Regions from separate parts of the Streptomyces sp. NPDC020299 genome, predicted to be linked through region 1. Evidence: riboswitches for the same ligand, from Rfam matches in the RefSeq annotation. Region 1 holds a riboswitch; each other region holds the start of a gene.

Region 1 (5,624 bases):
CCCTCGGCCATGGCGTGCACGGTGAGCCGGGGCTCGGTGGGCAGCGGTCTGCCGGGGACGGCCTTGAGCGCGGCGTCGCTGGCCATCCGCCCGGCGGCCACACCGGCCGCGCCGGCCGCCAGGACCGCGGTGACGGCCGAGGCCGCCGCTGTGACGGTGCGCACGGGTCCAGTGTCCCGGTGGGCCGGCCGACCGGCCAGCGGGAGCGGGTGTCGGGGTGACATGTCCTTGCGGGTTCCAGCGGGAGGCCCCTTTCAATCCCCGGGCCGCCTTCAGCTCCGCTGGCCGTACCCCCGCAGCTTCTCCCCCACCGCGGCCAGCTGCTCCGGGGTCAGCAGGGACGGCGTCAGCCCGGGCACCGAGGACGCCGTCAGCCACAGGCGGCACATCCATTCCAGCTGGGCGGTGCGGTCGTAGGCCTGGTCGAGGGTGGTGCCGTGAGTGATCGTGCCGTGGTTCTTCAGGAGGCAGCCGGAGCGGTCGGCGAGGGCGCGGAGCATGTTCTCGGCCAACTCCTCGGTGCCGTAGGTCGCGTAGGGGGCGACTCGGACGGGGCCGCCGAGCGCGCAGGTCATGTAGTGGACCGCCGGGAGTTCGGTGACGAGGGTCGAGACGGCCGTGGCGTGCACGGCGTGCGTGTGCACGACGGCGGCGGCGCCGGTGGTGCGGTACACGGCGAGGTGCATGGGCAGTTCGCTGGTCGGCACCAGTGTGCCGAGCACCTGCCGTCCGGTGAGGTCGACGCCGGTCACGTCGTACGGCGTCAGCCGGTCGTACGGGACGCCCGACGGCGTGACCAGCACGGTGTCGCCGACGCGTACCGACACGTTGCCGGAGGTGCCGACGACGAGTCCCTCGGCCACGGTCCGGCGGGCCGTCGCGACCAGCGCCTCCCAGGCCCGTGACTCCTGCTCACGCACGCCCCTGCTCTCTTCAGCCATGGCCGTGATCCTGCCAGGGCGGCTGCTGACGCGGCGTCACGGTGGCGCTGTCCAGGCCGGAATCGAGCCCTCCCCGAAAAGGTGCATAGCTCCATAAATACCTCCCTACTCACGCTTGGCCGGAGATCATCGTTCATCACACGATCTTCCAATACTCTTTGCACGTTTCGTCGTGCATGTCGCCATTCCGGGGGGAATCATGGACTTGTACCATCTTCGTACACGTTTTCGCACCCGCCTTCACGCCCGCCTTCGCACCCGCCTTCACGCCCGCCTGCTCGTGACGGCCACAGCGGCGCTCGCCGTCGCGGCGGCGGCCCTCACCGGCGCCCGGGCCACGGCGGCGGGCCTGCCCAAGGGGCACGACGTCTCGTCCCACCAGAAGAACGTCGACTGGCCGGAAGTGAAGGCCAAGGGCGCCCGCTTCGTCTACATCAAGGCGACCGAGTCCACCGACTACCGCAACCCCTACTTCACCCGGCAGTACAGCGGCTCGCGCGAGGCCGGCCTGATCAGGGGGGCGTACCACTTCGCACTGCCGGACGAGTCGCCGGGAGCCGCCCAGGCCGCGTACTTCGTGCGCCACGGCGGCTCCTGGACCGCCGACGGCTGGACACTGCCGCCCGCACTGGACATCGAGTACAACCCGTACGACGGCGGGCACAAGTGCTACGGCCTGAGCAGGGCGAGGATGGTCGACTGGATCCAGGACTTCAGCGACGAGATGAAACGGGAGACCGGCCGCCGCCCGGTGATCTACTCCACCGCCCACTGGTGGAACGACTGCACCGGCCGCAGCCGCGCCTTCGCCGACCACGCGCTGTGGCTCGCCCGCCACTCCGGGGACCCCGGCGCCCTGCCGGCCGGGTGGTCGCACTGGACCTTCTGGCAGTACGACAACAGCGGCAGCCTTCCGGGTGACCAAAATCTCTTCAACGGCTCCCCGGCCGGACTGAAGTCGTTCGCGAGGGGCGACTAGCCGAAGGGCCAAACCGGAGCGGAACGGCCACCTCCGTATCCGGCACCACAATGCCCATCCCAGTTCATCTTCCGTTCACCCAGGTTGCTTACGGTCAACCAGCCAACGACGCTCGAAAGAATGCCTGGGTAAATGGAAAGCTTCTCGCTGATCCTCGCGATTGTGGTCGTAACCGCACTTGCGTTCGATTTCACGAACGGTTTCCACGACACCGCCAACGCGATGGCCACCACCATCTCGACCGGTGCACTCAAGCCCAAGGTCGCGGTGGCCATGTCCGCCGCGCTCAACCTTGTGGGCGCCTTCCTCTCCGTGGAGGTCGCCAACACGATCTCCAAGGGTCTCGTCGACGAGAACGGCATACGTCCCGAGGTCATATTCGCCGCCCTGGTCGGCGCGATCCTCTGGAACCTGGTCACCTGGCTGGTGGGGCTGCCCTCCAGTTCCTCGCACGCCCTCATGGGCGGCCTGATCGGCGCCACCGTCGCCTCCGCGGGCTTCGGTGCCGTCCACGGTGACGTCCTCGTCACCAAGGTGCTGCTCCCGGCGGTCGCCGCGCCGGTCGTCGCGGGCATCGCGGCGATGCTCGCCACCCGGTTCTCCTACGGCATCGGCAAGAACGCCGAGGGCGAGGCCACCCGCAAGGGTTACCGCGCCGGCCAGATCGCCTCGGCCGGTCTGGTCTCCCTCGCCCACGGCACCAACGACGCGCAGAAGACGATGGGCATCATCACCCTCGCGCTGATCGCCGGCGGTTCCATCGCCCCCGGCTCCAACCCTCCCACCTGGGTGATCCTCTCCGCGGGCATGGCCATCGCGCTCGGCACCTACATCGGCGGCTGGCGCATCATCCGCACCATGGGCAAGGGCCTGACCGAACTGGAGCCGCGGCAGGGCTTCGCGGCCCAGACCAGCGCCGCGACCGCCATCCTCGCCTCCTCCCACCTCGGCTTCTCCCTCTCCACCACCCATGTCGTCTCCGGCTCCGTGATGGGCGCGGGCCTGGGCCGCAAGGGCGGAGTGGTCCGCTGGTCCACGGCGACCCGGATGTTCGTCGCCTGGGCGCTGACCCTCCCGGCCGCCGCGCTGGTCGGCGCGCTCGCCGAGACGGTCACCGACCTCGGCGACTGGGGCACCGCGCTGGTGGCGGTCTTCCTCGTGGCCTCCAGCGCCGCGATCTGGAAGCTCTCCCGCCGCGAGGTGGTCGACGCGAGCAACGTCAACGAGACCGAGGAGCCGGCCGGCGTGATCACCACCGCGATCGCCGTCGTCACCCCGCCCCCGGTGGGTGTGGTGGCCGAGGACCTGTCGGCCACGATCCCGTCCCCTGCGGCACCCGTCGCCGCCGACCCGGCGACCCCGCCGGCCGCCGCCGTCTGATCCCGGGCACCCGGGCACCAAGAAAGCAGCCTCTGTTATGAAGATCGACTGGGCAGCCCTCGGCTCCGTCTTCGGCGTCAGCCTCGCGGTCACCGTCGGCCTGGTGGCCCTCTTCACCCTCGGCGTCCAGGGCCTGTCACGACGCGAACGCGCCGTCGCGCAGGGCGACTCGGCGGCGCTGGCCGTCACCGGGGCGTACGTGTGCTTCGCGGCGTGCGCGGCAGCGGTGGCCTACGGGATCTACCTGATCATGCACAAGGCCTGACCCAGGCCTCGAACAGGCTCCTTCCCGAAGACTTCGAAGTCTTCGGGAAGGAGCCTTTCGCATGCCGCCCCACCACCACCCGGGCTTCGATGTGGGCCTCAGCACACTCTCCCCGTGCAGGTCAACGGCAAGTTGACGGCCCTTCCGGGGCCGTGGTGGACTTCCGGAGCCATGTACGGCGGCAAGGGAGGAAGCCGGTGTGAATCCGGCGCGGTCCCGCCACTGTCACCGGGGTAGGTAGCCCCGGGAGCCAGGAACTCCCACCGCCGGTCTCGTCGAACCAGGGCGCGGACACCCTGAGTGAGGACATATCGCCATGCTCGCCTGCCGTTTGAGAGCGCAGGCTCTCAGGTACCGCACCAGATCGCTGCCCGCCCCCACGGCCGGCTGAGCCGATGCGTGCCGATCGCGTCTTCGCGTACGGCGCCGCCGCCGGCCTCCTCGGCGACCATCTGCTCGGTGACCCGCGGCGCGGGCATCCGGTGGCCGCGTTCGGGCGGGCCGCCGGTGCCGTCGAGCGGGTGCTGTGGCGGGACCACCGGGGGTGGGGCGCGCTGCACACCGCGGTGTGCGTGGGCGGTGCCGCCGGCCTGGGAGCCGTCGCCGCCGCGGCCGTACGTCCCTCCCGTGCCGCCTCCGTCGCGCTGACCGCCGCCGCCACCTGGGCCGTCGTGGGCGGAACCTCCCTCGCCCGCGAGGCCCGTGGCATCGGGCGTGCCCTGGAGGCCGGGGACGTAGAGGCCGCCCGGGCGCGGCTGCCGCACCTGTGCGGAAGGGATCCGCAGGCGCTCGACGCCGACGGGATCGCCCGGGCCGTGGTGGAGTCCGTCGCCGAGAACACCTCCGACGCGGTGGTGGGGGCCCTGGTGTGGGGAGCCGTGGGCGGGGTCCCGGGTCTGCTGGGCTTCCGGGCCGTCAACACCCTCGACGCCATGGTCGGGCACAAGTCGCCCCGATACCGGCGGTACGGGTGGGCCTCGGCCCGGCTGGACGACCTCGCGGGCTGGCCGGGGGCGCGGTTGACCGCCGTACTGGCCGCCGCGGCCGGGGACGACCGCCGCGGTGCCGTACGGGCCTGGCGGGCCGACGCGGACCGGCACCCGAGCCCCAACGCCGGGCCCGTGGAGGCGTCGTTCGCGGGGGCGCTCGGCGTGCGGCTGGGCGGGACGCTCTCGTACGGCGGGCGGGTGGAGCACCGGCCGGTGCTCCACCAGGAGGGACGCGCCGTCGCCGTGCCCGACATCGACCGGGCCGTACGGCTCTCCAGGCGCGTCGGTCTCCTGGCGCTCGGCGTCACCGCCGCCGCGCGCATCCTCGTGAAGGGACGTGGGAAATGAGCGGGGGTCTCCTCGTCGCCGGCACCACCTCCGACGCGGGCAAGAGCGTCGTCACGGCCGGGATCTGCCGCTGGCTGGTGCGGCAGGGGGTCAAGGTCGCGCCCTTCAAGGCGCAGAACATGTCCCTCAACTCGTTCGTGACGCGCCAGGGCGCGGAGATCGGGCGGGCACAGGCCATGCAGGCGCAGGCGTGCCGGGTCGAGCCGACCGCGCTGATGAATCCCGTGCTGCTCAAGCCCGGTGGGGAACAGAGCAGCCAAGTGGTGCTGCTGGGCAAGCCCGTGGGCGAGCTGAGCGCCCGTGGCTACCACGGGGGGCGCCAGCAGCGGCTGCTGGGGACCGTGCTGGAGTGCCTGGAGGAGTTGCGGGGCACGTATGACGCGGTGATCTGTGAGGGCGCCGGTTCGCCCGCCGAGATCAATCTGCGGCGGACCGACATCGTGAACATGGGGATCGCGAGGAACGCGCGGCTGCCCGTGCTCGTCGTCGGCGACATCGACCGCGGGGGCGTCTTCGCCTCCTTCTTCGGGACCGTCGCCCTGCTCTCCCCCGAGGACCAGGAACTCGTCGCCGGGTTCCTCGTCAACAAGTTCCGCGGCGACGTCTCCCTGCTGGAACCCGGCCTCGACATGCTGCTCGGGCTCACCGGGCGGCGGACGTACGGCGTGCTGCCCTTCCGGCACGGGCTCGGCATCGACGAGGAGGACGGACTGCGGGTGTCT
Region 2 (5,624 bases), on a different contig from region 1:
CGGTCCAGCCGCGGGCTGAGCGTGTCGCACACGGCGTGCAGGAACGCCTCGGGCCCGGTCGGCGGGGTCAGGGTGCGGGCGGTGTCGCGGACGAGCTGGGCGAGGAAGCGCTTCGGCGATCTTTTCCGGCTCACTGACGGTCCTTCGTGATGTCCGCGCTCGTGTCCGTGTTCCCGGCACCCGTGTCCGTGTTCCCGGCGCTCGGGTCCGTGTCCTCGGATGTGATGATCATCTCGGCCAGGTCGGCGAGCGTGGCGAGCTGACGGGGGTTCATCCGCGGGGCGCGCATGGCCAGTCGTACCAGTCCGCTCTCGCGCAGCCGCAGCAGCGGGTCGGCCTGCGCCTCCAGGCTCTGGAGCACCGGCAGGAGGGCCTCGTACAGGGCCTCCGGCTCGTCCGCGGTGAAGTATCCGGCGGGGAGGCCGAAGAACCTGCGCAGCCGGTCGGTGTGTTCCAGGCTCGGCATGCCGCTCTTGCGCCACTCGCTCAGCCACTGCCGGCTGGTGCCCGCGATCCTGGCCAGCTCGTCCAGCGAGTAGCGCTTGCCGTCCGGTCTGCGCCGGGTCTCGCGGATGAAGTCGAGCCGCTGCCGCACCCGTTGGGCCAGCCCGGTGTCGGGGGCGGCGCCGCCCGCGAGCAGTCGGGCGACCACCTCGGCGGGGATGCCGGTGCGGTACGAGAGGCCGGCCACGTCCAGGACCTCCGGTAGCCGGCCCGGCCGTTCGGTCAGCTCCCCGAGCCGGTCGAGCAGGCCGGCGAGCGGGGCGTGGGCGTCACTCACCGATGTCCCCCCTGGGCATGTCGTCGGTTTCGTGGCTGAGTTGACGCGAGGCTACCGGGTCGCCCGCCGGTCGAGAAGTGATGTCAATGACAGCTGCTGAATTAGGCAGCAATCGTTGACAGTTGAGGCTCGCGCGGGACAGGATCATGACGCCACCCGGCCCCGGCCCCGGGTGCCGCCTATGGGGGAGCGGCATCGGGGGTCGGGACAACCCGGGTCGTCAGCGGATGAGCGTCCGTACCAACTCCACGGCCTCCCCGAGGAGTTCGACCTCCCGTGCGCTCATCGTCGGATTGGCGGCGCGCCGCCGCCGCGCCTCGGTCAGCCCCGTCTCCGTCAGGCCGGACGGGGCGGCGAGCAAGGCGGTGAGCAGCGCGCGGGCCGGGGCGGCGAGGGCTTCGCCGCCGACGGCGACCTCGGCGAGGATCACCGCGGACATGCCCCAGTCGAGACCGGGCGGCCCGTCCTCGGCGTTGCTCCAGTCGATGACCCGGGGACCGTCCGGGGTGAGGATCACGTTGTCGGGGTGCAGGTCCAGGTGCAGGACGCGGGCGCCGGGGGCGGCGGAGTCCCGGGCGGGGACGGCGTGCAGCAGCCGCAGCAGCCGGGCGAGTTCCGCGCCCGCCTCGGCCGCGCCCAGCGAGCCGTCCAGGAGGGCGGCCAGCATGGTCGGTCCGGACAGCCGTTCCATCACCAGGTCGGTGCGCGAGCCGGACGGCCGCACCCGGGGCACCGGGTAGCCGTGCTCCCGTACGTACGCCATCACCGCGCCGTCCGCGGCGGCGTCCCCCCGGCCCGCCCGGTCGCGGCGCAGCACCCACGCCTCGTCGATCTCGTACACGTCGGCCGTCCGGCCGGAACCCAGCGGTCTCCCCGTCGGCAGCATGACGCGACCCTAGCCACCTCACACGGCCCCCTGACTCCCCTGACGCACAGCCGCCTCCCAGCCGCTGTCTACCGCCGGGTACAGTGTCCGGGCGTCATCACACCCGTACGGGGGGAAGCCGGTGCAATTCCGGCGCTGACCCGCAACCGTAAACCGTCACGACGGTGAGCCGGACTGCCCCGTACGGACGTTGACCGGCTCACGTGCGCGGCAACCCGCCGCGCGCGGCACCGTCGAGGTCTACGGAGCCGAGCCGCCCGGGGTGTCCCCGTGCTGCCCGTGCTCCCCCGCAGGGAGAGGCAGTAGCCGACCATGAACGTCCGCCGCAGCGCCGCGGTTCTCGCCACCGTCGGCGTCATAGCCGCAGCCGCGCCCGCCACGGCCGCGTCGCCGTCGCCCTCCCCGTCGACGGCGCTCCCGTCCGGGCTGTACGGCAGCACGGACCCGAAGTACGACGGCGTGTGGCGGCAGTCCCTCGCGCTGCTCGCCCAGCGCACGGCCGGTGTCCGGCCCGCCGCGAAGGCCATCGACTGGCTGGTCGGGCAGCAGTGCGCCGACGGGGGCTTCGCCGCCTACCGCCCGGACCCCGCCAAGTCGTGCGCGAAGACCTCCGCCCAGGCCGACACCAACAGCACGGCCGCCGCCGTACAGGCCCTGCACGCGCTCGGCGAGCACGAGGGGGAGGTCCACAAGGCCGCCGTCTGGCTGAAGGCGATGCAGAACGAGGACGGCGGCTGGAGTTACACGCCGGGCTCGCCCAGCGACACCAACTCCACCTCCGTCGTCATCGGTGCCCTCGCGGCGGCCGGCGAGCACCCCCTCCAGCTCCGTACCGAGGGCAGGACCCCGGCCGAACTGCTGGCCAAGTGGTCCATCCCCTGCGACGAGGACGGCGGCGGCGCCCTCGCCTACCAGCCGGACAAGAAGGGCAAACTGGCGGCCAACGCGGACGCGACGGCGGCCGGGGTGCTGGGCTCGCTCGGCAAGGGCTTCGTGACGACGGCCGGGAAGGCACCGGAGGAGGGCTACGTCTGCGCCAACTCCGACAAGCCGCTCGCCCCGCAGCAGATCGCCCGCAACGGCGCCGCCTACCTGGCGGACCAGACGCACGACACCGGCCACCTCACCTCCAGCCTCCCCGGCGCCAAGGACCAGCCCGACTACGGCAACACCGCGGACGCGGTCGTCGCCCTCGCCGCACAGGGCTGGGCGGATCAGGCGCAAAGGCCGTACGCCTGGCTGGAGAAGCACGCGGCGCAGTGGGCGAAGCAGTCCGGCCCCGCCGCCTACGCCGAGCTGATCCTCGCCGCGCACGCGATGGGCGCCGACCCGCACGACTTCGGCGGTACGGACCTGGTGCGGGCGCTCGACGCGACCGGACCGGCGCCGCAGACGGCGGCAACGGGACGGGCGACCGGCGCTGAGACCAAGCCGGCGAAGCACGACTCGGGGACGAAGGTGTGGTGGATCGTCGGCACCGGCCTCGTCGCCGGCATCGGCATCGGCTTCCTGCTCAGCGGCCGCCGCAGGAAGCAGCAGCCGTGATCGTCGTCCGCCGTGCCGGGGCGCCGCTCCTGGCCGCGCTCCTGGCCGCGCTCCTGTGCGTGGTGTCGGCCGGGCAGGCCCAGGCCACCGGCTACCGCTACTGGTCCTTCTGGGAGCGCACCGGCGGCCACTGGACGTACGCCACGCAGGGCCCGTCCACCGCGCGTCCCGCCGACGGCGACGTCCAGGGCTTCCGCTTCGCGGTGAGCGAGGACTCCGCCAGTGCGACGCGGCCACGCGGCACCGCGGACTTCGACGCGATCTGCGCCAAGGTGCCCGCACGGGAGGGCAGGAAGCGCATCGCCCTGGTCCTCGACTTCGGCACGGCCGCCGACGCCCCCTCCGGAGAAACCCCGCCCGGCCGCCGGACGGCCTGCGCGGCGGTCTCCGGCGACGGGACGACGGCGGACGCGCTGGCCGCGGTGGCCGGGCCGCTCCGCTACGACACCAACGCACTGCTGTGCGCGATCGACGGGTATCCGCGCAAGGGGTGCGGGGAGCAGGTGGCGGCGGGGAAGCCGGCCGAGGAACGGGCCGGGAGCAAGCCCTCGCACAGCACGTCGGACGGCCCGTCGGTGGGCCTGCCGGTGGGAGTGGGTGCCGTCGTGCTGCTGGGCGCGGCGGCGATATGGCGGGCTCGGCGCCGTGGCCGCGCGTAGCGTCCCCGCCCTGCACCCCGGTGCCTGGTGGCTGTGGTCCATAGGCCTGGGCACCGCGGCCACCCGCACCACCAACCCCCTCCTCCTCGCCCTCCTGATCACGGCTTCCGCATACGTCGTGGCCACCCACCGCGGCAGCGCCCCCTGGGCCCGTTCCTACGGCGCCTTCGCCAAGCTCGCCCTCGCCGTCCTCCTCGTCCGCCTCACCTTCGCGGTGGTGCTCGGCTCCCCCATCCCCGGCACGCACGTGCTCGTGACCCTCCCCGAAGTCCCGCTCCCCCACTGGGCGCAGGGCATCCGCCTGGGCGGCGAAGTCACCGCCGAGGGAGTGCTGTTCGCGGTGTACGACGGCCTGAAGCTGGCCACGCTGCTGATCTGCGTCGGCGCGGCGAACGCCCTCGCCAACCCGGCCCGGCTGCTCAAGTCCCTGCCCGGCGCGCTCTACGAGACGGGCGTGGCCGTGGTCGTCGCCCTCACCTTCGCGCCGAACCTGATCGCCGACGTCCAGCGGCTGCGCGCCGCCCGCCGGCTGCGCGGCCGCCCCGACCGGGGCCTGCGGGGCCTGCTCCAGGTCGGACTCCCGGTGCTGGAGGGCGCGTTGGAGCGGTCCGTCGCGCTCGCCGCCGCGATGGACGCCCGCGGTTACGGCCGTACCGCCGACGTCCCCGCCCGGATCCGTCGTACGACCGCCGCCCTCACCCTGGGCGGCCTGCTCGGCGTCTGCGCGGGCACGTACGGCCTGCTCACCGCGGAAGGCGGCACGTACGGGCTGCCGGTCATGGTCGCCGGGGTCGCCGCGGCCCTCGCGGGGCTGCGCCTCGGGGGCCGCCGTACCCTGCGCACCCGCTACCGGCCGGACGCCTGGAACGCGCGCGCCTGGCTGGTCGCCGCGTCCGGCGCGGCCGTCGCCGCGCTGCTGACGCTCGCCTCCGTGCGCGACCCGGACGCCCTGCACCCCGGGGTCGTACCGCTGACCGCACCCGAACTTCCCCTCTGGCCCGCGGCGGCCGTGCTCCTCGCTCTCCTCCCCGCCTTCGTCGCCCCAAGCGCCCCCGCCGCCCCCGCCGTCACCAAGGAGTCGTCGTGATCCGCTTCGAGGACGTCTCCGTGACCTACGACGGCGCGGCCGAACCAACCGTCCGCGGTGTGGACTTCGAGGTGCCCGAGGGCGAACTCGTGCTGCTCGCCGGCCCGTCGGGCGTGGGCAAGTCCACCGTGCTGGGCGCGGTCAGCGGGCTGGTCCCGCACTTCACCGGCGGCACCCTGCGCGGCCGGGTGACGGTCGCCGGCCGGGACACCCGTACCCACAAGCCGCGTGAACTCGCCGATGTGGTGGGCACGGTGGGCCAGGATCCCCTCGCGCACTTCGTCACGGACATCGTGGAGGACGAACTCGCCTACGGAATGGAGTCCTTGGGGCTCGCGCCGGAGGTGATGCGGCGGCGCGTCGAGGAGACCCTCGACCTGCTCGGCCTGGCCGACCTGCGCGACCGGCCCATCGCCGGCCTCTCCGGCGGCCAGCGGCAGCGGGTCGCCATCGGATCGGTGCTCACCCCGCACCCCAGGGTCCTCGTCCTCGACGAACCGACCTCGGCGCTCGACCCCGCCGCCGCGGAGGAGGTGCTCGCCGTCCTCCAACGGCTCGTGCACGACCTCGGTACGACGGTCCTGATGGCCGAGCACCGGCTGGAACGCGTCGTCCAGTACGCCGACCGGATCGCGCTCCTGCCCGCCCCCGGCGCGGCCCCCGTCC
Region 3 (5,624 bases), on a different contig from region 1:
GGGGCGCCGGGTGAACGAGGGTTTCGTCCCGCTCATCCGTGAGATCCCCGGCCTCGTGGCCTACTACTGGGTCGACGCCGGCAACGGAGTCATGGTTTCCACCAGCATCTTCGAGAACGAGGCGGGGGCCGACGAATCGATCAAGAGGGCGGCCGTCTTCGTACGGGACCACCTCGCGCCGCTGCTCCCCAACCCTCCCGAGGTCATGTCCGGCCAGGTCGTGGCTTCCGTATGACGCAGATCGGCGACGCGCGACGGGGCACCTCCCTGTTATGTTCGCGGCCGGGGCGGGCGATCCGCGTCCCACGCCGACCGCAGGAGGAGCAGCCACGTGACGAGCCGTGTCACCTTCGTGTCGGCCGCGACGAGCCCGTCGCTGCGTCAGGCCCGCTTCTACGACGGCGACTCGCTGGACGGCGTCGGGGCGGCCCGCGCCCGGTCGGCGGCCGGGTCGTTGCCCGCGCCGGCCCGGGTGTCCGCGTCTCCGAGTGTGCGCTGTCGGGAGACGGCGGTGGCGCTCGGTCTCGAGGCCGTTCAGACGCCGGAGTTGCGGGGTCTGGACGTGGGCCGCTGGCGGGGCAGCACTCTTGACGAGGTGGCGGCTGCCGAGCCGGAGGCGGTGGGCCAATGGCTCGCAGACCCCGGCTGGGCAGCCCACGGTGGGGAGTCGGTGCGGGACGTGTGCGAGCGGGTCGGGCGCTGGCTGGACGCCGCACAGGACACGGACGGCCGTACACTCGCCGTGGTCGAGCCGGAAGTCGTACGGGCCGCGGCCGTTCATGTACTGGGCCTGCCCGCATCGTCCTTCTGGCGGCTGGACGTACCGCCGCTGACGGCCACGGAGCTCAGTGGCCGGGCCGGACGGTGGAATCTGCGGCTCGGGCAGCCGCTGGCCGCGTCGGACACCGTCCCGGCGCGCTGAGGCCGTACGGGCGCGTCCCGCCCTGCACGAGAGGGGGCCCTCGGAAGGTTTCCGAGGGCCCCCTCTCGTATCCCGAAGCGTTCAGTTCGAGGCGGGAACTCTCCGCCCCGACGGGGCTGCCGCGGGCTTGGGATTCAGCTGCCGCTCGGCCAACTCACCGAAGAGCAGGCCGAATCCGCCCCACAGGACGGTCTGGATGGCCAGGGCCGACAGACGGAACCGCCACAGCAGGGTGGCCGGGAAGTCCTTCGGCACCTCGTTGATCGCCGGCAGGAACGCGTACGCCAGACCGATCACGACGACGAACACGGCCGCCGCGACCACCGTCGCCCACCAGGTGCCCAGGCCGGGCGCCAGGCGCTTGCCCAGTATGGTGGCGCCGATCGCGAGAAGGACGCTGAGCACCATCATCAGGAAGTACAGGGTGGTCCGCTTGCCGATGGTGTCGGGCTCACCGACGGACGGCGGGTTGGCCGGGTACTTCAGGAACGGTACGACGTACACGGCGAGCAGCGCGCAGCCGGACAGCAGCAGCGCCGTCGCACGCGGGCCGAAGCGGCCGATCCGGCCCAGCGCGAAGCAGTACGCGAGCGCGGCGATGCCACCGAAGGCGACCCCGTAGACCAGGACGCCGGTGGCGAGCCCGGCCGTGGACTGCAGGGAGCGGGAGACGACCTCCATCTCGTGCTCATGGGAGTGGGCGTCCTCGAAGCTGATCGCCTTGTCGACACTCGGCTCACCGAGAAGGTAGGCGGCGACCAGGGCGAGCACGCCGGCGGCCAGGCCGGCGAGCATGCCCCGCACGAGGAGATTTCTTACCGTTGCGGAATTCATGGGCGTGCGGCGTCCCTCGCGTCAGTGGCAGGGGAAGCCGAGCAGGTGGCGGGCGTCGTGCACCCACTCGTGGACGTCCGTGCCGCTGAGCACGGAGGTGGCGCCCTGCTCGGCGCCGACGAAGTACAGCAGGACGAGCATCAGGATGCCGAAGAAGACCGCCCAGGGGGCTATCGCCTTCAGCGGCAGCGTGGCGGGCACGGCGGGAGTGGTGGCTGTCGGCTGGGCGACGGTCTGCGCCATGGCAGAACCTCCTCCGGGAGTTCGCGTCCCATTTCGGTGGTGCACAGGACGACGGCCACGGGTCTGACTTGCCGGACACCCCGAAGGGCGTCTGGCATACAGTGGCGCGACCGTGCCGGATTCCCACCGGCTTCCGTCTCGCCGTCGTCAATATCGGACAGACCGTACCGCGTGACGCGGACACGGCCAAGACCGCACCACCCGGCGTGATCTTCCTCTCGAGCCGCGCGGCCGGCCGCACACGGGGCAGGCGGGTCAGGCGGGTCAGCCGTGCCGGCGTGAGCGGGCCGCCGAGAGCATGGACTTCCAGGATCGGTTTCGTTTGAAGGGCATCTCGAAGAGCTCTGCGAACAGCCAGGCCGACAGGATCGAAGCGGGCAGCCCCAGAACCACCGTGAAACAGAACGTGGGCAGTCCGGCCGATACGTAATCCGGGGCGATTTTCCGAACGATGACCATGACGATCGGCAGATGAATGAGGTAAAGGCTGTACGAGAAGTCGCCGAGGCCGCGCATGGGCCGCGTGGCCAGAAGCCGCATCACAGAGACGGGACGCCCGGTGGCGATCGCCGCCAGAAACATGGTCATGGCGGGCGCGACGGCGAGATCCACCCAGAAGTAGTGCTTTATTGTCCAGGTCGATCCCTGGACAACTATGAGCAATATCAGCGGCATGACGGCCACAGCGGCGAACCAATGCCAGGGCATGCGCCGTACCTTTTCCCGCGCGACAATGATTCCCGCGCCGACCAGACCGGCAACGAATACGGGCGCGAGATTCGGGGCAAGCCAGTTGTCACCCTCGACGGGTAACGAGTTTTCCGCCAACAGCCCGCGCAGGGCCACGAGTAGTGTCACGCCCGTGACCAGGAGTACCGCTCCCAGCCGTCGCCGGACGAACAGCAGCAAGGGAAAGACGAGATAGAGCTCCGCCTCCACGGCGATCGACCAGAACGCACCATTCGGCGTGCGAGCCGTGAACACATCCTGGGCCACCAGCCCATACACGATGATTGTTCTGAGGTTCGGCGGCCCATGATGGGAGGCGGGCACGACAAAGTAACCGACCACCGTGCTGAATGCGAGTGCGGCCCAATACGGCGGAAGGATTCGCCAGGCGCGACGCCGCAGGAACCGTGCGACACCGCCCTGTCGCCACCCGTGACGTGCCGGGGAAATAGCCAGCGAGAAACCGGACAGCACGAGAAAGAAGACGACGGCGAGACGCCCGTACATCAGCCAGCCCAGCCAGAACGGTCCCGAGTTCCTGGGAAACCCGGGAAAGGCCAGCAGCCAGCAATGAAAAAGGACCACATACAGTGCGGCCATACCGCGGAGCCCGTCGAGCCCCGGCACATGAATACCGCTGTTGACTTTGCTCCCCCCGCCCCCCTGCCGTACCAGGACGGCTATGTCAGACTCGCTGCTGACGGGACGGCTCGATAATGATGAAATTGTTCGGCCCTTCCTCTCGGCGCCGCGTTGAAGCGCACGTAGCCACCGCTCACGGTCCGGATGACACAGCGCCACCCGCGGTGACTCATACGTCGCACACAGCGAGGGAGTTCAATGCCGCACGCCCGGAGGCCGAGCCCGAGCACGGCGACGCCCCTGGCCGTCGGTGACGCCGGCCAGGGGCGTCTCAGGGGCGTGTCAGGTCAGCCGTCGGACTCGGGTGACGGGATGTAGGCGCCCGGCACGTCGTTGGGCGCGTAGACCTTGCCGTCGCCGGGGTACGGCTTGGTCCAGTTGTGTGTCTGGTACCAGGTGTAGCGGTTCATCTGCGTGGGGTTCGCGTAGTCGGGGACGGCCTTCGGGCCGGTCAGCCGCTGGTGCGACGCCCAGGTCTTCCACTGCGCCGCGAGCCCCCGCTGGGCCGCGGGCACCGCCGCGGACGTCGGCGCTGCCGCCGCCTTGGTGTCCTGGGGCGCCGGGGTGTCGGAGCCGCAGGAGGGCTGGGGGTTCACGCCGAGGGTCAGCGAGGTCCGGTTGGGCACCGCCGTGAACGGCGCGTTGTCCGCCTTCCGGGTGAACGCCCCGTACATCGGCGTGGCCGCGCTGTCCTTCTGGTTCATCGGGTGGATCCCGAGGATCTGCTCGATGGTGCGCATCATCGTGATCTGCGAGTAGTAGTGGTCGTCGACGGTGCCGCGCTTGGCCCAGGGGCTGATGATCTGGACCGGCGCCCGGTGGCCGTCGACGTGGTCGAGGCCGTTCTGGGAGTCGTCCTCGACCACGAAGATCGCCGAGTCCTTCCAGTACGTGCTGTGGGAGATCTCGTCGACCATCCTGCCGACCGCGAGGTCGTTGTCCGCGACCTCGGCGGACGCGTTCGCCGGACCACCGGTGTGGTCGTTGGAGAACCAGAACATGTTCAGGTTCGCCGGACCGTCCTTCTCGAAGTCCTGCTTCCAGATCTGGTACTTGTAGACGTCCGGGACGTCGAGGTCGAACAGCGGGAAGCCGGGCACCGCCACCTTGTTGAGCGACGGGATCGCCGAGCCCGTCTTGATGGGGTAGGCGGTCTGCTGCCCCGTCGCGTCCATGTTCTTGGCGTCGCAGTACAGGTTCTGCCAGGTCGCGCCGGCCGGCTTGCTCTCGATCGACTGGAACTCACCGTAGTCCTTGACGGATCTGCCGGCCGCCTGCGCACCGGTCCAGATGAAGCCGGACTTCTGGTGGCCGAGAACGTCGTCCTCGGTGTCGTAACTGCGGGTGTACTCACCGGCCGAGGACTCGGTGTACTCCGGGTTGTCCGACTGCATCAGCCAGTTGTGGCCCTCGGCGGAGTTCGTGCCGACGTCGTAGAAGTTGTCGTACAACCCGAACTGCTGGGCCAGCGCGTGCTGGTTCGGCGTCACGTTCGCGCCGAACGTCGTGAGCGACGGGTCGCCGTTACCCTGCGGCAGGTCACCGAAGACCTGGTCGTAGGTGCGGTTCTCCTTGACGAGCAGGAAGACGTGCTTGATCGTCGAGGGGTCGCCGAGCCGCGCCGGGACCGGCGTGGGCTTGGCGTGGCTCTTGCCGTCGGCCGACGTGACCGAGCCGCGGGTCCAGCCGTTCTGCTTGAAGACCTTGGCCGTCCGGTCCCTGATGACGCTGTCGTCCGGGAGCGTGAACCGCGTCAGGCTCGACGTCGTGTCGTGGGTGCCGTGCCCGGCGTTGTCGGGGCGACGGGCGTCTATGCCACGGGTGTTGGAGACGACCACGTTCTTTCCCACGGTGGCGATCTCCGAGGGGAAGTAGTCGGTGGGGAGCAGGCCGACGTAACTGGCCGGCTGCTGGGGGGAGGTGTAGCGGTAGACGGCGACCGCGTCGGCGCGGCCGAGCGTCACCAGCAGACGGCCGTCGTCGGTGAGTGTCACCGCGTCGGGCTCGTAGCCGACCTTCGCCTCCGGCCACGGCTGGGTGGCGATGGTCTGTACGACCTTGTCCTTGGCGGTGCTGATGACCGACACGTTGTTGTCGGCGGTGTTGGTGACGAACACCGCACCCTTCTTGGCGTACACCGCGGTCGGGTGCAGACCGACGTCGATGCTCCCGACGGCGGCGGACGGGTCCGCCAGGTCGATGACGCTGACCGTGCCGGTGGTGGCGGCACCGGTGTCCGGGTCGGCCGGCACCT
Region 4 (5,624 bases), on a different contig from region 1:
CCGCTCCCACAGTTACCGCGAACTGCCCCTGCGGATCGCAGAGTTGGGTGCCATGTACCGGTCCGAGCCGTCCGGGGTGCTGGGCGGGCTGACCCGGGTGCGGTCCATCCAGCTCAACGACGCCCATATCTTCTGCACCCTGGACCAGGCGGTCGAGGAGGCCCGGGCGGCCCTCGGCCTGATCGCCCGCGCTTATGCCGACCTAGGCATCCGGGCCTCCCGGTACCGTCTCTCGCTCCCCGGGGAGGGCGGCAAGTACGTCGCCGACCCGGCCCTGTGGCAGCGGGCGACCGCGATGCTGCGCGAGGTGCTGGCGGAGTCCGGGCAGGAGTACGAGGAGGCGGCGGGCGAGGCCGCCTTCTACGGCCCCAAGATCGACGTGCAGGTCACCGACCCCGCCGGCCGTGAGGCCACCCTCTCCACCGTCCAGATCGACTTCCACCAGCCCGAACGCTTCGACCTGCACTACATCGGCGCCGACGGGGCCAAGCACCGCCCGGTCATGGTGCACCGCAGCGTCATCGGCAGCATGGAGCGCGCGGTCGCGCATCTCGTCGAGGAGCACGGCGGCGCGTTCCCGGCCTGGCTGGCACCGGTGCAGCTGGTCGTGCTGCCGGTCGCCGAGGCCCAGGCGGAGCAGGCGGAGGCGGTGGTGCGGGAGGCCGCCGCGCGGGGCCTGCGGGCCGAACTCTCCGGTCCCGGGCAGGGCACCCTGGGCGCCCGGATCCGCGCGGGGCGCCTGGTGCCGTACCAGGTGGTGATCGGCGACCGGGAGGCCGGCGCGGGCCTGGCCGCCGTACGGCTGCGGGACGGCCGGCGGCCCGGGGCTCTACCGGTCGAGGACCTGCTGCGGCGGATCGGCGACCGGGTGGCGGCGCGCGGTACCGGACTGTGGGAGTGACCTGGTGACATAGGGGGCCGTCCCAGACCTGTCCTAGGGTCGGGTACGAACGGAAGGAGTCCGCCGTGACCGGTCAGCCCATTCCCGTGATCATCGACTGCGACACCGGTGTCGACGACGCCCTCGCCCTGCTGTTCGCCGTCCGCCACCCGGACCTGGAGCTGCGCGCGGTGACGTGCGTGGCCGGGAACACGGACGTCGACGGGGTGGTCCGCAACACGCTGACCGTGCTGGAGCAGGCGGGCGCGCCGGACGTTCCGGTGGCCCGGGGTGCCGAGCGGCCGCTGATCGAGCCGTCCCGCTCGGCCCGGCACGTGCACGGGCACGACGGTATGGGCGACCTGGGGCTGCCCGCGCCCACCCGGGCCCCGGCCGCCGTGGACGCGGTGACGCTGCTGCGCCGCGAGATCCTCGCCTCGCCCCGTCCGGTCACCCTGATCCCGACGGCCCCGCTCACGAACATCGCGCTGCTGCTGCGCACCCATCCGGAGGTGACCGGCAACATCGAGCGGATCGTGTTCATGGGCGGCGCGGTGGCCACCGGGAACGCCACGCCCGTCGCCGAGTTCAACGTCTGGCACGATCCGGAGGCGGCGGCGGTCCTGCTCACCGCGGGTGTGCCGATCACCATGTACGGGCTGGACGTCTTCCAGCGGGTCGTCGTCCCCGGCGTCCACGTACGACGGCTGCGGGCGAGTGCCGAGCCCGGCACCCGGCTGGCCGGCGAGCTGCTCGCGCACCGGCCGGCCACACAGGGCGGCTCCCCCGAGGCCGAGGCGGCGGGCGGCCTGGGTGACGCGGGCGCGGTCTGCGCGGTCGCCGACCCGGAGGGCATCACCACCCGGCTGCTGCCCGTCGAGGTCTGTCTCGCGCCCGGTCCGGGCCGGGGGCAGACGATCGTCGACCGCCGGCCCCGGCCTGGCGAGTCCGAGATCCACGAGGGCGTCCGTGAACAGGCCCTGGTGGACGTGGCGTTGGACGTGGACGTCGACCGGTTCGTGAAGCTGTACCTGGAGACGGTCGAGCGGCCGTAGGCGGAGCGGCGGGCTTACTGGTCGGTCGTGGCGGGGGCCGGGGTCTCGGTCTGGGGCTGAGGCGTCCAGCGTTCCTCGACCCTCGCCACCTTCCAGTACGCCACCGCCGCCGCCCACACCACCACGAACAGGCCGACGATGAGATAGCCGACGTTGCCGAGTTCGAGGCCGAGGAGTTCCATCGTGGCGATGACGAAGGCGACGGCGATGGACAGGCCGGTGATGGTGAGGTTGTAGAACACCTTGCGCACCGGGTTCGAGAACGCCCACTGGTAGGCGAAGTTCATGAACGTGCCGTCGAGGGTGTCGAACAGGCTCATCCCGGCGGCGAAGAGGAGGGGGAGGCAGAGGATCGCGTACCAGGGCAGGCCCGCCGCCGCGCCCGAGCCGGCCATCACCATCAGCGTGACCTCGGTCGCCGTGTCGAAGCCGAGGCCGAAGAGGAAGCCCAGCGGGAACATCTGGCCCGGGCGGGTGATGGACCTGGTGAGGCGGCCGAGGACGCGGTTCATGAAGCCCCGGGAGTCGAGGTGCTGTTCGAGCTCCTGCTCGTCGTACGAACCCGCCCGCATCGCCCGGAAGACGCGCAGGATGCCGAAGAGGGCGACCAGGTTGAGCGCGGCCACGAGATAGAGGAACGTGGCCGAGACCGTCGTACCCATGACGCCCAGCACCTGGTGGGTACGGGAGTTCTCGTTCATCACCCGGCCCGCCAGCTGTGTGCCGCCGGCGATCATCGCGGCAAGCAGGACCACGACGCTGGAGTGCCCGAGCGCGAACCAGAAGCCCACCGACACCGGCCGCTTGCCGTCCGCCATCAGTTTGCGGGTGGTGTTGTCGATCGCGGCGATGTGGTCGGCGTCGAAGGCGTGCCGCATGCCGAGGGTGTAGGCGGTGACGCCGAGCCCGATGCCGAAGGCATTGGAGCCGACCTCGTAGTGACCGGGGGCGACGAGGAGGAACAGGATGCCGAAGGCGACGACGTGGAGGGCGGCGATCACACCCATCAGCCCGGCGGTCTTGACGGTGTCCTCGCGCCGCCAGCGGAAGGAGGCGGCCTTGGTCTCGGGCCGGGTCTCGGGCAGGGTCATCCGGTTCACGCTCCAGCACCTCGTGGATCACTTCGTGAGCTGCCGTGGCCGGTCTCCTGGCTTACGGGTATGACGTCCTCCGTCCCTGCCTTCCCGGTCGTACGACCAGTGGCCCGGCGGGTGCCGGACGGGACGGGAACTCCCCGATCACAGTGGCGAGGGCCGCGTCGACATCGCATCGACTTCCCGAACACCACGGCCCGCCCACCGTAGGGGGGTGGGCAGTTGTCTGCAAAGCTGCGTACCTGCGCAGGTATTGAAGATCACAGAACCGCGCCTGCGAATATGACGGTATGCATCTCGTGCCTGCCGACCGCGCGGACCGTCGCACCATCGACGGTCACCGGGTGTGCGACGCCATCGCCGCGATCGGCGAACCCGGCCATGTGCGCGCCTGGGCCGACCGCTTCTCGCTGCTCGCCGACGCCAAGCGGCTCGCTCTGCTGCTCGCCCTGCACCGCACCGGCCCGCTCGCCGTGTCCGATCTGGCGATCGCGACGGGAATGAACGACCCCGCGGTGTCGCAGGCGCTCAGGCTGCTGCGGGCCGCGGGGGTCGTGGCGGGGGAGAAGGAAGGGCGGGTGGTCAGGTACCGGGTGGTGGACGCGGAGGTTCAGAGCCTGCTCAGCCACTGCGCGGCCGACGGAGGCTGACCGGCGAGTCGCGACGACGATGGCCGCGTCTCGCCTCCGGCGAGGCTGCCGGAGGCGCTGCCGCGAGCGTCGGGCGTCGGGGGTGGGGTCGACTCGGAGGCGGATGGGATCGGCGTGCCGGTGGATGTCACTTGCTCGGGCACTGCGCGGTCGACGGAGGCTGACCGGTGCGTCGCGAGGACGATGGCCGTGCCACCCGCGAGGAGCACCGCAGCGCCCCCGGCGGGCATGTGCCCGGAATGATCTACTCCGTGGAGTGTGAGGGTTCGCTTTCCCGGCAATGTGGACAGGCTCTCCCCGTCGTCCTTTCCGAGGGAGCCGCCGTGACCGACCTTTCGTCCAGGAATCCCGACTGGTGGCGCCAGGCCGTCATCTACCAGGTCTATCCCCGCAGCTTCGCCGACGCCGACGGCGACGGGCTCGGTGACATCCGGGGCATCGCCGAGCGCCTGCACCATGTGGCCGCGCTGGGCGTCGACGCCCTGTGGCTGAGCCCCTTCTATCCTTCCGAACTCGCCGACGGCGGCTACGACATCGCCGACCACCGGGACGTCGACCCCCGTCTCGGCACGCTGGACGACTTCGACGCCATGGTCGCCGAGGCCCACCGGCTGGGGCTGAAGGTCGTCGTCGACATCGTCCCCAACCACACCTCGCACCGGCACCCGTGGTTCCAGGAGGCGCTGCGCGCCGGGCCCGGTTCCGCCGCCCGCGACCGCTACGTCTTCCGCGCCGGGCGCGGCGAGCGCGGCGAACTCCCGCCCACCGACTGGCAGTCGGTGTTCGGCGGCAGCGCCTGGCAGCGGGTTCCCGACGGACAGTGGTACCTCCATCTGTTCGCCGCCGAGCAGCCCGACCTCAACTGGGACAACGAGGAGGTGCGCGCCGACTTCCGCACCACCCTGCGCTTCTGGTCCGACCGGAGTGTCGACGGATTCCGTGTCGACGTCGCCCACGGCCTGGCCAAGGACCTCACCGAGCCGCTGCGCGACGTCGGCGACCTCGACCCGACCGGGGAGGAGGCCCTGGAACACGTACCGCCGGGAAGCCACCCGTACTGGGACCGCGACGAGGTCCACGAGATCTACCGCGACTGGCGCAAGATCTTCGACGCCTACTCCCCGCCCCGCACGGCGGTCGCCGAGGCCTGGGTCCCGGATGCCCGACGCGCCCTGTACGCCCGCCCGGACGAACTGGGTCAGGCGTTCAACTTCGAGTATCTACAGGCGGGTTGGGAAGCGGACGAGCTGCGCCGCGTCATCACCGGCTCACTGGACACGGCCCGCACGGCAGGGGCCTCGGCCACCTGGGTCCTGTCCAACCACGACGTCGTACGCCACACCTCCCGCCTGATGCTCCCGCCAGGCACGGACGCCGACGCCTGGCTGCTCTCCGGCGGCCGGGCACCCGGCATCGACGAGGCGGCGGGGCTGCGCCGGGCCCGGGCGGCGACCCTGCTGATGCTGGCGCTGCCCGGATCCGCGTACGTCTACCAGGGCGAGGAACTCGGCCTGCCCGAGGTGGCCGGTCTGCCCACCGAGGTCCTCCAGGACCCGATCTGGGAACAGAGCGGTCATGTCCGCAAGGGCCGCGACGGCTGCCGGGTGCCGCTGCCGTGGACGGCCGGCGGCCCGTCGTACGGCTTCGGCGCGGCCGGCGCCTGGCTGCCCCAGCCGCCGGTCTTCGCCGCGTACGCGGTCCAGGCGCAGGACGGTGTCGAGGGCTCCACCCTGGAGTTCTACCGCAGGGCACTGCGCCTGCGCCGCAAGCTCCTCGAGGGCGAGTCGCTGACCTGGGCGCCGGACGCACCCGCCGGTGTCCTCCAGTTCGCCCGTTCGGACGGCTGGCGGTGCGTCACCAACCTCGGCGCCGAGCCGGTACCGCTGCCGCCCGGGGAGGTCCTGCTGAGCAGCACGCCGGTGCCGGACGGAGGCAACCTGCCGCC

What was found. A riboswitch is a leader RNA that binds a small molecule or an ion and turns the genes downstream of it on or off. The one in region 1 is predicted to bind cobalamin.
Region 2: linked by a shared signal. The riboswitch ahead of ACH45E_RS13585 (prenyltransferase/squalene oxidase repeat-containing protein) and the one ahead of ACH45E_RS42825 (cobalamin biosynthesis protein) in region 1 are both predicted to bind cobalamin.
Region 3: linked by a shared signal. The riboswitch ahead of ACH45E_RS15110 (CbtB-domain containing protein) and the one ahead of ACH45E_RS42825 (cobalamin biosynthesis protein) in region 1 are both predicted to bind cobalamin.
Region 4: linked by a shared signal. The riboswitch ahead of ACH45E_RS09630 (HoxN/HupN/NixA family nickel/cobalt transporter) and the one ahead of ACH45E_RS42825 (cobalamin biosynthesis protein) in region 1 are both predicted to bind cobalamin.

Annotation. Positions count from the first base shown of each region.
Region 1 is NZ_JBIRWL010000030.1:56,633-62,256, forward strand. Features, by position in the region: gene ACH45E_RS42800 (alpha/beta fold hydrolase) at 1-164, opposite strand, end outside; gene ACH45E_RS42805 (class II aldolase/adducin family protein) at 273-941, opposite strand; gene ACH45E_RS42810 (lysozyme) at 1,141-1,920, shown strand; gene ACH45E_RS42815 (inorganic phosphate transporter) at 2,053-3,300, shown strand; gene ACH45E_RS42820 (hypothetical protein) at 3,338-3,565, shown strand; cobalamin riboswitch at 3,705-3,845, shown strand; gene ACH45E_RS42825 (cobalamin biosynthesis protein) at 3,961-4,902, shown strand; gene ACH45E_RS42830 (cobyric acid synthase) at 4,899-5,624, shown strand, end outside.
Region 2 is NZ_JBIRWL010000004.1:471,565-477,188, forward strand. Features, by position in the region: gene ACH45E_RS13570 (hypothetical protein) at 1-134, opposite strand, end outside; gene ACH45E_RS13575 (XRE family transcriptional regulator) at 131-781, opposite strand; gene ACH45E_RS13580 (phosphotransferase) at 1,002-1,667, opposite strand; cobalamin riboswitch at 1,738-1,867, shown strand; gene ACH45E_RS13585 (prenyltransferase/squalene oxidase repeat-containing protein) at 1,980-3,212, shown strand; gene ACH45E_RS13590 (SCO2322 family protein) at 3,209-3,871, shown strand; gene ACH45E_RS13595 (energy-coupling factor transporter transmembrane component T) at 3,858-4,958, shown strand; gene ACH45E_RS13600 (ATP-binding cassette domain-containing protein) at 4,955-5,624, shown strand, end outside.
Region 3 is NZ_JBIRWL010000005.1:163,278-168,901, reverse strand. Features, by position in the region: gene ACH45E_RS15125 (hypothetical protein) at 1-235, shown strand, start outside; gene ACH45E_RS15120 (histidine phosphatase family protein) at 332-922, shown strand; gene ACH45E_RS15115 (CbtA family protein) at 1,004-1,756, opposite strand; gene ACH45E_RS15110 (CbtB-domain containing protein) at 1,778-1,999, opposite strand; cobalamin riboswitch at 2,036-2,180, opposite strand; gene ACH45E_RS15105 (acyltransferase) at 2,264-3,355, opposite strand; gene ACH45E_RS15100 (bifunctional YncE family protein/alkaline phosphatase family protein) at 3,658-5,624, opposite strand, start outside.
Region 4 is NZ_JBIRWL010000003.1:379,120-384,743, forward strand. Features, by position in the region: gene thrS (threonine--tRNA ligase) at 1-901, shown strand, start outside; gene ACH45E_RS09625 (nucleoside hydrolase) at 967-1,935, shown strand; gene ACH45E_RS09630 (HoxN/HupN/NixA family nickel/cobalt transporter) at 1,950-3,026, opposite strand; cobalamin riboswitch at 3,055-3,239, opposite strand; gene ACH45E_RS09635 (metalloregulator ArsR/SmtB family transcription factor) at 3,320-3,679, shown strand; gene ACH45E_RS09640 (glycoside hydrolase family 13 protein) at 4,003-5,624, shown strand, end outside.